2 regions of the Shewanella sp. FeAMO genome follow, and region 1 is predicted to be linked to the other one. Evidence: predicted binding sites of a transcription regulator. Region 1 holds the regulator's gene; the other holds the start of a gene.
What was found. The regulator LexA, encoded in region 1, represses DNA repair genes until DNA is damaged. The targets are predictions, from matches to a motif close to TACTGTATNNNNATACAGTA.

Region 1 (5,471 bases):
ATTTATCCCGGCTTCCAGCACCCGGAAACCATTGGCTTCTTCGGCGACCAAACCTTTGGCAATGAAACGATCCAGCAGCTGATCGGCATAGGCACTGACATCGGCCTTACCCATAAACAGCTCGGCCTGCAGCAGAGGGTAGAAATCCTCAAGCACCGCCTGCATCTGAGCGCGGCTGCACTGCTCCAGGCGCACCAGGCAGCTGGCCAGCAAAGAAGGCACCATAAACAGGTGAATGATGTTGTTGCGATAGTAAGTCATGGTTACCGCAATCGACTCGTCGATTGAGATGATATCGCCCAGTTCATCTTCCTGAACCGTGAACTTATTCAGCTCCAGACCTTGTTGCAGCAACTGCTTACCGTCGCCCTCAGCTACAGAAGTGTACTGGGTATATGGCACTTCCTTGAGCAGATCCAGATACAAGTCCAACTGACGTTCCAACTGGCTTCGCTCCAGCGCATTCTGCTCTGATGACAAGAGTACCAGGCTGGTAAGAGTCACGGCGCTGGCAGCGGCGGCATCGTTGATATGAGTCATCACCCTATTGGCCAGAGTATTAACCGCCGGGGTCAGCCAGCTGGGTTTCTGCTCGGGATCGGCCGCCACTTCTTCGCGCCAGTTGGGCGCCGCTTCACTGAGGAAGTTTTGCAGCGTCACAGGCTCACCAAAGTTCACATACCCCTGACCGAAATTGCCCAGCTTACGCAAGGCGCCAACCACCTGCCAAACAGATTCTTTCTGCTTTTTCTTGCCGCTGAGTTCTTTGTGGTAAGTGGCCACTTCCATGACATGGTCGTAGCCCAGGTACACGGGCACCAGAGTCACCGGCCGTTCAATGCCCCGCAGCACAGAGTTGACTGTCATCGCCAGCATCCCTGTCTTGGGTGACAACAGCCGCCCGGTACGAGAGCGGCCACCTTCGGTGAAGTATTCGACCGAATAGCCTTTGGCAAACAGCTGATCCAGATACTCGCGGAACACAGCGGTATAAAGCTTGTTACCGTTGAAGCTGCGGCGGATGAAGAAAGCACCACCGCGGCGGAACATGGGCCCGGCGGGCCAGAAGTTCAAGTTGATACCGGCGGCTATATGGGGCGGAACCATACCCTGAAAATAGAGAATATAGGAGAGCAGCAGGTAATCCATATGACTGCGGTGGCAAGGCACATAAACTATCTCATGCCCATCGTGGTGCAGCTGGCGTATCTGCTCGGCGCCCTTGATGTTGATCCCCTTGTAGAGCTTGTTCCACAACCAGGTGAGGATCCGCTCGGCAATACGCACCAGGCTGTCGGAATAGTGGGCAGCAATCTCATCGAGGTATTCTTCCGCCATCTCCCTGGCTCTAGCCTCGGGGATCTTCTTGGCAGCGGCCTCTTCTTTAATCGCCTTTTTCAGCGTTTCCGAACGCAGCAACTCATTGAACAGAGCCTGACGGTTGGGCAGCACGGGCCCAGTCATCACCTTGCGTTGCCGGCGGAAATGTACCCTGGCCACCCGTGACAACTTATGGGCAATAGCCTTGTCGGTCCCATGTTCATCGGCCATCAGCCGCAACGACACGGCATTGGAAAACTGCACAAAGTTGTCGCGCCCCAGAAACAGGATCATCAGAAACTTGCGCAGCCAAGTGGGATTTTCCCGCTCAAATACGGCGGCACGCATGCTGTCATCTTCCTTACCCGGAGTGCGGCCCCAATAGAGGCTCACTGGCACCAATTGAATATCCAGTTGTGGATTGGCCTGATGCAGGTTCAGCAGAGAAGTGAAACAGCTGAGAAATGGCTTGTTGCTCTTGCGCTTGCCGAATAGGGGCTTGGCTCCTTCCAGGCAGACGACTCGGGGAACGGTAATATCATCAACCTTGAGTGCCTCATAAGGACAAGGCAAACCAAACTTACGGGTGACTTCCGCCAATGCCGCAATATCACTGACAGATTCCGTCTTCATTACATAGGCCATCGGCTTAGCCGGATCCAGGTTCAAATCGGCGAAAGGATCCTGAGGCACCACAGTGGTATGCACCAGCTTGCTTTGGAGCCAGCGAAGAGATTTAAACCAGAATGAATCTTGTTTGGACATGTTTTTTTCAGTGTCTGAGCCACAATCAATAGCCCAATAGAATACCAGAATTTCCTGAACCTTAGCTAGGGAAGGTGCGAACCGGCCCCGGCAGTTCCTCTGGCCAATGCCTTGAACTCCCCATGCTGCATGGGCCAAGCCGTTAAAACCAAAGCACCGAATGGCTTACTTAGCCACTCCCTAAAAGTTTCAGTTTTGGTTAATACTTGCACTGATAAAAATACTGTATATACTAACAGGTACTGTATGAAAAAACAGGAATCACCATGAGACCACTGACACCGCGCCAGGCACAGATTCTGGAACTGATTAAACGCAATATAGCCGACACCGGCATGCCGCCAACCCGGGCCGAAATTGCCACCCGGCTGGGCTTCAAGAGCGCCAATGCCGCCGAGGAACACCTCAAGGCATTGGCCAAGAAAGGCTGTATTGAGATCATGCCAGGCACCTCTCGTGGTATTCGCCTGCCTCATGATGAACAAGCGGAGTCAGAAACAGGCTTGCCCCTGATTGGTCAGGTTGCCGCCGGTGAACCCATACTGGCTCAGGAACACGTTGAGCAGTATTACCAGGTCGACCCTGGCATGTTCCACCCCAATGCCGACTTTCTGCTACGGGTACGCGGCGACAGCATGAAGAACATAGGTATTCTCGAAGGTGATCTCCTGGCGGTTCACAAGGTACAGGAAGCCCGTAACGGTCAAGTCGTGGTGGCCAGGGTTGAAGACGATGTAACTGTGAAACGCTTTGAAAAGAAAGGTAATGTGGTTTATCTACATGCCGAGAACGAGGCTTACTCCCCAATAAAAGTCGACCTGACTTTCCAGCCATTGACCATTGAAGGACTGGCGGTAGGGATAATACGCAATGGAGACTGGCTATGAGCATAATGACTGGCAACGCCCCAAGACACCCAGGCCTGTGGACAGACACCGGTATTGCCGGCAATCAGCCTTGGCAACATACCGGTATCTCCAGCTTGGCCAGCCATAGCCAGGGACGTCAGGAATTATTGCGCCTCTGCCCTCAATTGGCGCAATTGAGTCAACAGGGACGCTGGATAGTCTTGATTAACGCCCCGGCCAGCATAGGTTACAAAGAAACCTTAGCAAGGGCCGGTGTCAGAATGGATAGAGTACTCTTGGTGCGCACCAAGGATGAAGTAGAAGCCTTGTGGGCAACGGAAAGAGCCCTGACCAACGGCACCTCCAGTGCAGTGATCAGTTGGATAGACAGCCTGGATGCCCGTGATAACCGCCGATTGCAGCTGGTCGCCCGTAACGCCAGAGCCATGGGCATAGTGTTGGAAACGGGACAGCAGGCGAAAGAGGTGGATAACCACCTCAACGAACTTACCCACTCCATCCATTGATTGTGTTTAAAGGCCATCCCTGGGATGGCCTTTTTTCTGTGCCTTTTTGGTGCAATGCCTTCCCCTGTCAATCGGCGGCAAACCGCGCAGCTCTGCTACTCACACAGAATTCACCTCTGGATTAACAGACGCTTTTTTTTCATATAGTTAGAAAACATCGTGATCTTGATCAATATTTAATCTACAAGTAATGTAAGAACAACGATTGTGTTATCTCCATGCAATTCGTCGTAGGTTGACCGCCCCATTTCGATTCATAGCGAGTGGTGCCGTCGCCGGAAATGCTGAGTATATTCAGCGGTAAGTGCAACAGTGGTCACCACCTGTATACCTAGAGCTAAGTGAAACCGCCGCCGCACTTTGAAGTCATCGTTGCTTTTTTGGGAACTGAAGAGTTTGCATAGAGCAAAGACTTACTGTGTGACTCTTCTTTGTAGTTGCGAATGCAATTGACAGAGGAGATGTCTTGTGAAGCAATGGCTGTGTGTTTTGCTGACCTTGTTGTGCGTCAGCTTGTTGTCTCCAGGCGCTCAGGCAGATATGCCCTTGAATATGACTCAAGGGGTAACTGAGATCAGTGGCAAGGTGTATCACCTGCACATGATAATTCTTTATATCTGTTGCGCCATAGGTTTGGTCGTATTCGGCGTGATGATCTACGCCATGATCAACCATAGGAAGTCCAAAGGGGCAGTCGCGTCCCAATTCCATGAAAGTACCAAGGTAGAAATTGCCTGGACGCTTATCCCCTTTTTAATCCTGATCCTGATGGCAATCCCCGCAACCAAAACGCTGATTGCCATGGAAGATCCCAGTGATGCCGACCTGACGGTCAAGATCACCGGCTCGCAATGGAAATGGCACTACAGCTATTTCGGCGAAGACATCGACTTCTTCAGCATATTGGCAACGCCGAGATCCCAGATAGAAGGCCAGGAAGCCAAGGGCGAGCACTACTTACTTGAAGTCGACAAGCCTTTGGTATTGCCCATCAATCGCAAAGTCCGATTCCTGATGACCTCAGATGATGTGATCCACTCCTGGTGGGTGCCCGCCTTTGCCGTCAAAAAAGACGCCAATCCCGGTTTTATTAACGAAGCCTGGACCCGGGTGGACAAACCGGGGATCTACCGCGGCCAATGTGCCGAGCTTTGCGGTAAAGACCACGGCTTTATGCCGATTGTGGTGAAGGTACTGGCAGAAGATGAGTTTGACGCCTGGATGGCGGAGCAGAAACAAGCCGCGGCTACGGCCGCCGAAGAAGCTCAGGCGGCCCTCAGTGAGACCATGAGCCATGATGAGGCCATGGCGCTTGGCGAACAGATCTATATGGCGCGTTGCGCCGCCTGTCATCAGCCCAACGGCGCCGGACTTCAAGGGGTGTTCCCGGCGCTCAAGGGCAGTGCTATTGCCATAGGCCCAATGGCTGCCCATCTGGACATAGTGATCCATGGCAAGACAGGCACCGCCATGCAGGCCTTCGGCAAACAGATAACCGCCAAGGAACTGGCTGCTGTGGTGACCTATGAGCGTAATGCCTGGGGCAATAATACAGGCGACACAGTGCAAGCCGCCGACGTCAATAACCACGGGCAGTAGGGGGAGAAGATGAACTCATTCAGTCAAGATGCCGAAGCCGGCGTTCAGGAAATCGCTGAACAGGAACACCAGCATCATCACGCCCCCAAGGGGATCATGCGCTGGTTGCTGACCACCAACCATAAAGACATAGGCACACTCTATCTCTGGTTCAGCTTCATCATGTTCCTGATAGGGGGCGCCATGGCCATGGTGATCCGTGCTGAGCTATTCCAGCCCGGATTGCAACTGGTCGAACCCAACTTCTTTAACCAAATGACCACAGTTCATGGCCTTATCATGGTTTTTGGCGCCGTGATGCCGGCCTTTACCGGTCTGGCCAACTGGTTGATCCCCATGATGATAGGTGCGCCGGATATGGCGCTGCCGCGGATGAACAACTGGAGCTTCTGGATTTTGCCCTTCGCCTTCC
Region 2 (5,471 bases), 1.4 Mb from region 1:
TGGCGCCACCATCGATGAAGATGATGTCCTCCAATGCATCACCATTAACATCGGCAACCAGCGCCTTGCCTTCAAGCCCGATAGCCTTGAGCCCCAAATCCTTGAGCGTGTAATTCACCACACGCTCAACATCCTCACATAGCTGAGTACCACGGCCATTTGGCTCACACACAGTGTGCTGATAAGTGGAGGGTTTAAAAGACAGAATTTGCCAATTGGTGGTTTCACTGTTGGCCACCAGCAAGTCACGCTGGCCATCACCATCATAGTCTATGGTTTGGGCATAAGCCGCCTTACCGGCACCGGTCGAGGCCATCGCCTGTTCAATACCCGACTGAATACCACGCTTGTACCAACGCCCGTCCCGTACATAAACGATATCTGATAAACCGTCACCGTCCATATCAAAAAACTTGGCGGTGTCGTTGTTACCGGACGGAATACTCAACGCCCGTCTGCCGGAAAAGGGCTGATAAGCAGGGCCAGCAGACGCACTCGCCTGTCTGTCCCACTCAAAGGTTATCGGTGTACTGCAGTCGGTTTGGGTTTGACCAATACAGGCTTTAACCTGCTCAAGGTAATCATGCTTATCACTGGAAGTCGCCTTGTGATACGTCAGGTAATAGGTTTTGTCGACTTCGTCATCCAGCCTCACCTCAATCTTTTGCAGTTGCTGCTTTATCGCAACAGAGGTGCCATAGGAATAACCATACTTAGGGTAACTGAGGGGGGTATAGATAAATCTGACCTGATTATAGGGAGCCTCACCATTGCTGTGCCCGGCATAATCGATGCTTTTCAGGTATTGCTCACCAGCGGTGTTTTCATAGTGATAACTAATGTAGTTACCTACGGAGTCCTCAATGGCCTTCAGACTCCAATGATAAATCACATCACTGTTGTTTTGAGATACGGACCGATAACCATCTCCGGATGATGAGGTGCCATTCACATCCAGAAACTGCTTCCCGGAAACCTCATCCACATCGCCATAGAAATAGGTGTCTCCCGATTTGGTTTCAACCTTGAAGGCCGCTGGACCGCCGCCAGGCGCCTGGCCAATCACAGTCACCACAGAGGCATCATCCAGCTCCTTACGGTACTCGGCGCCATTTAGACTATGGGTTCCGGCGGTTAAAACCAGACGAGCACCGTCAAAGCAGTAACTGTCCTTGTTGGTAAGCTCTACACCTTGTAAATAGCCATCCTGTTCAATGGTTTTTGGGCAGCGGCTGATGGCGGAAAGCCCTTGAAGCCCCCACCCCAATCCCATAATGGTTTCTCCGCCACCTGATGAATAACTCAGCTCTACGGCGGGCTTTAACTTGCCTCTGGCTGCGGGAGTATCTATGGGGATGGTATATGTTGCCGCACCTTGCTCACTAACCCGAAAAGAGCCACTTAAAGGGACGCTGGATGAAGCAAATACATTGTTTTGGGTAGCAATAGAGAGCAAAAAAAGGGAAATGGGGAGCCCGTACTTCATATAAAACACTCCATGTTTTAATTATTATCAATAGTCCCAAAAAAAACGGGTTAAGCCAACTTAAAGCAAACTTTTTGTTATCCAAACAACCTACCACAAAAACCAAACATTAAAATAATTAACTTTTACATTACCAATCTTCAGGTGTTACTCAGAAAGCTCAAAGAGTTAAGAAGGATACAAACAGAAACACTCACCAAGAAAACGCGAAAATTCAAAGAATATTTCCCATCAAGCAAGTTAAATGCTTCTTATAAAACCATCACCACATCAAATCGATTTAAAACTTATTACAAAGATCTCAAAACGTAACTAAGTAGAGCCCATTAACTCTAATATAGAAATCTATTAAAAATAGATTTTGGTTTTTTAGAATTTGAAATTTGTAGGGGTTCAACAGAAAGCTTGTATCGAGCTTATAATTACGTATATACAGTAAGACTTACACTGCGACAGTGGCAAGGTATCGCCAGCTATGCTTGTGAGTCGAAATACGCTGAAAACCTGCTATAGAGAGCCCATATGGAACAGAAATGGAGCTTGTTTATCCCCTCGCTGAGTGCAAACCGTCAATTGGGGATTAGAAAGCCAGGTCCAACTGCTGCAAAGCTTCCTCTGCCGGTGAGTGGCTGTCATCCTGGCTGACCAGCCCGGCAGCCACCCCCAGCAGACGGATGCCTCGGCCGTTGGCTCTTTGCAGTGCCTGGGTCAGCAATTCATCCAGCAGGCGCACAGATAACTCACTCGAGCGGGTTTCTATAGTGGTCTGTTTAAAGTCACTGAACTTGAGTTTGACTACCAGCTTATGAATTTGCCTGTCTTTGGCTCCGCGCTCCAGACGGCGGGCCAACTCCTGCACCAACTGTGGCATTACCTGGCGACACTGGGCCAGGGTATGAATATCCTCTGCCAGCGTGGTTTCTACCCCAACAGACTTGCGCTCTCGGTTGATGGTCAGTTCACGCTCGTCTATCCCCTGAGCCCTTTCATAAAGCAAGGTACCAAACTTTCCAAACCGCTGTTGCAACTTGGCCAGCGGCACCTTTTGTACATCCGCACAAGTATGCAGCCCCATATCGGCCAGCTTCTGAGCGGTGACCTTACCGACGCCGGGGATCTTGATAAGCGGCAGGTTTTTTACAAACTCAGGCAGTGCCTGTGGCGTGACCACATACTGGCCGTTGGGCTTGTTGAGATCCGATGCCACCTTGGCGAGAAACTTGACCGGGGCGATACCTGCCGAAGCCGTCAGGCCGGTTTCCGCCAGGATATCGGCGCGAATAGCCTCGGCAATGAGGGTGGCCGAGCCTTGGTATAATGAGCTATCGGATACATCCAGGTAGGCTTCATCCAGCGACAGAGGTTCAATCAGTGAGGTATAGCGGGCGAAGATGGCCCGGATCTCTGCCGAGACTTCCTTATACACAGACATGCGCCCGGGGATCAGCAGCAGCTCCGGGCAAAGCTTTAACGCATAGGCCGAGGCCATAGCAGAGCGAACGCCGAATTTACGCGCCTCATAATTGCAGGTGCTTATCACCCCGCGTCTGTCACTGCTGCCGCCGACGGCCAGAGGTCGGCCACGATATTCTGGAAAATCACGCATCTCCACCGCGGCAAAATAGCAGTCCATGTCGATATGTATGATCTTTCTCAAGCTTGCTTTCCGGATCTCAAAGGGCTCGGTCGAGCCGGACACAAACAGAGTACTGTATAAAAACACAGTTAACAAGCCAGGATAACGAAAAAGCAGATCAATCGAGAGCAAAAAAGGAGAGCCAGGGCTCTCCTTAATGGATTTAAAGCTCGTCTTAATCGATGCGGAACTGACCTATGTTGCGCCCCAGAGCCGTGGCCAACTGTTGGAATGCCTGCATCTGATGTGACAGCTCTTCGCTGGCGCTCAGGGATTCATCGGAGCGGCCACGAACATTTTCAATGTTGCAGGCCACTTCTTCGGCCACCACAGCCTGCTGGCCTATCGCCGCAGTGATCTCCATGGTTTGCAGCTGGATGGCATCCACTGCCGCGGTTATTTCTGTCAGTGCCCGCTCAACTTCCAGAGTCAGGCTTTGGCCCTGGTTGGCCTCCCTGACTCCGGCTTCCATCACCTGTTCGGCTTGTTGTGCCTGTTGCTGCAGAGTCTGGATAATACCCTGAATATTGGTCGTGGAGTCCTGAGTGCGGGATGCCAGGGTGCGCACCTCATCGGCCACAACCGCAAAGCCCCTTCCCTGCTCGCCGGCGCGAGCCGCTTCAATGGCGGCGTTGAGTGCCAGCAGATTGGTTTGTTCGGCAATGGCGCGGATCACACTGAGCACCTCGCCTATCTCCTCTGAGCTGCTTCTGAGCGCCCGAATAACCCCCGCAGCCTGGTTGACCTGAGTGGAAAGTGAGTGCATTCCCTGACTGGCCTGCTGCACCACATCTGCGCCGTTTCTGGACTGCAACAACGCCGTCTCGGAAAACTCGGCGGCTCGTTGGGCGCTGGTCGCCATCTCCTGGCTTGTGTGGGCCATTTCGGTAGCGGCTGTGGCCACTGAGGCAATTTCCTGTTTCTGGGCACTGACAGAGGCCAGTGCGTTGTCACACACCTCAGCCGCGGCGGCAACACCATTATCCACCCGACCACTGAGTTCACGGGTTTCCAGCAACAGACTCTGCACCTTGGCGGCAAAACGGTTGAATGCCGCGCCGAGACGCCCAAGTTCATCGGCGCGGTTGATTTCAATGCGGCGTGACAAGTCGCCCTCACCCTCGGCGATATCTTCCATGGTGTGCAGCAGGCTATTGAGATTACGCCGAAACGGCAACATCATCAGGAAAACGGTTAACGCCACCAGTAAAATAATCCCCACTGAGACCAGGCTGGTTTGCCAAAGGCTTTGCTTCACAGGTGCCTGAAACACTTCATTGGGCAACATGAACCCCAAATACCAGCGCACCTTGGGATAATCACCGCGAATGGCAATGTAGCTCACTCGCTGCAACTCTCCCTGATAAGTGACTTCGGCAATACCGGCATCCCGGGTTTGCATTTCACGTTTCAGTTCACTGAAGCCCTGATTGTCGCCGCTGAGATTGTCAATAACGGCCGCATCAGAGCCGGCGGGAAACCCCTGGTTAAAACCCGGGAAGTACACCAGCTTTCCCTGCTCCGTCATCAAAAACGCCTGGCCTTCGCCCCGGTATTTGATTGGCGCCAGCAGGTTTTTACCTATGGTATCGATGAGAATATCCATACCACCTATGCCTATCAGGCGACCATTGGCATCCTTGACTACAGTCTTGACCGTGGCCGAGATTGAGCCGTCGTTGGCATCCACTGCCGGGTCGCCGACAAACAAACCATTTTTTTCTATCGCTTCCTGCCACCAGGGACGTTTGTTGGTGTAGTAGTCGGGATCGCCATCGTAACGGCCATTGAGATCAAAGTACTCGAAGGTATTGGCCGAGCCGAAGAACACCGACTTGATCTCCTTGTCCTGCTCGGAGAAAAAGTGGAAGTAATCCACCAGCTGTTGATAGCCGGGATCGAGACTGAGATCTGAGCCACGGCTATGGTATTTGGCAAACCAGTTATTGATGGCAGGGTTAGCAAAGACAGAGTGAATAATCTGCCCCTTGGCGTAGAAGTAATTGCCGATTTCATTGGCCTTGAGGGTGATCAGCGCCGATATGTCCTGATCTATGCGGGCACGGGTATCGTCGCTGCTGCTCTTGACCATCACGACGGCCACTATAGACAGCAACAACGCCAGGGCACCAACGATAGCCAATACAAGTTGCAAACTGAGAGAACGTCTTATCTGCTCCATTGCGAGTCCTATTTGTTATATTTTTATTTAAGGAAACCGGCAATGTATCAGAATCTGTTAACAATATTGAATACTAAATGACAAGAAACAATATAATTTTCTATGTAAACAATCCCCTGCACCAAACCGAAGCAATTCAGCGCCTTATTGCCCAACTCAAGTGCATT

Region 2: a site for LexA is predicted at 3,194-3,213, ahead of dinB (DNA polymerase IV). Genes of this name have one in related genera too.

The regions. Positions count from the first base shown of each region.
Region 1 is NZ_CM132201.1:91,059-96,529, reverse strand. It holds gene plsB (glycerol-3-phosphate 1-O-acyltransferase PlsB) at 1-2,085, opposite strand, end outside; gene lexA (transcriptional repressor LexA) at 2,352-2,972, shown strand; gene ACWAU4_RS00430 (cell division inhibitor SulA) at 2,969-3,460, shown strand; partial or broken gene coxB (cytochrome c oxidase subunit II) at 3,929-5,050, shown strand; gene ctaD (cytochrome c oxidase subunit I) at 5,069-5,471, shown strand, end outside.
Region 2 is NZ_CM132201.1:3,637,964-3,643,434, forward strand. It holds gene ACWAU4_RS16345 (FG-GAP-like repeat-containing protein) at 1-1,486, opposite strand, end outside; gene dinB (DNA polymerase IV) at 2,067-3,143, opposite strand; gene ACWAU4_RS16355 (methyl-accepting chemotaxis protein) at 3,298-5,304, opposite strand.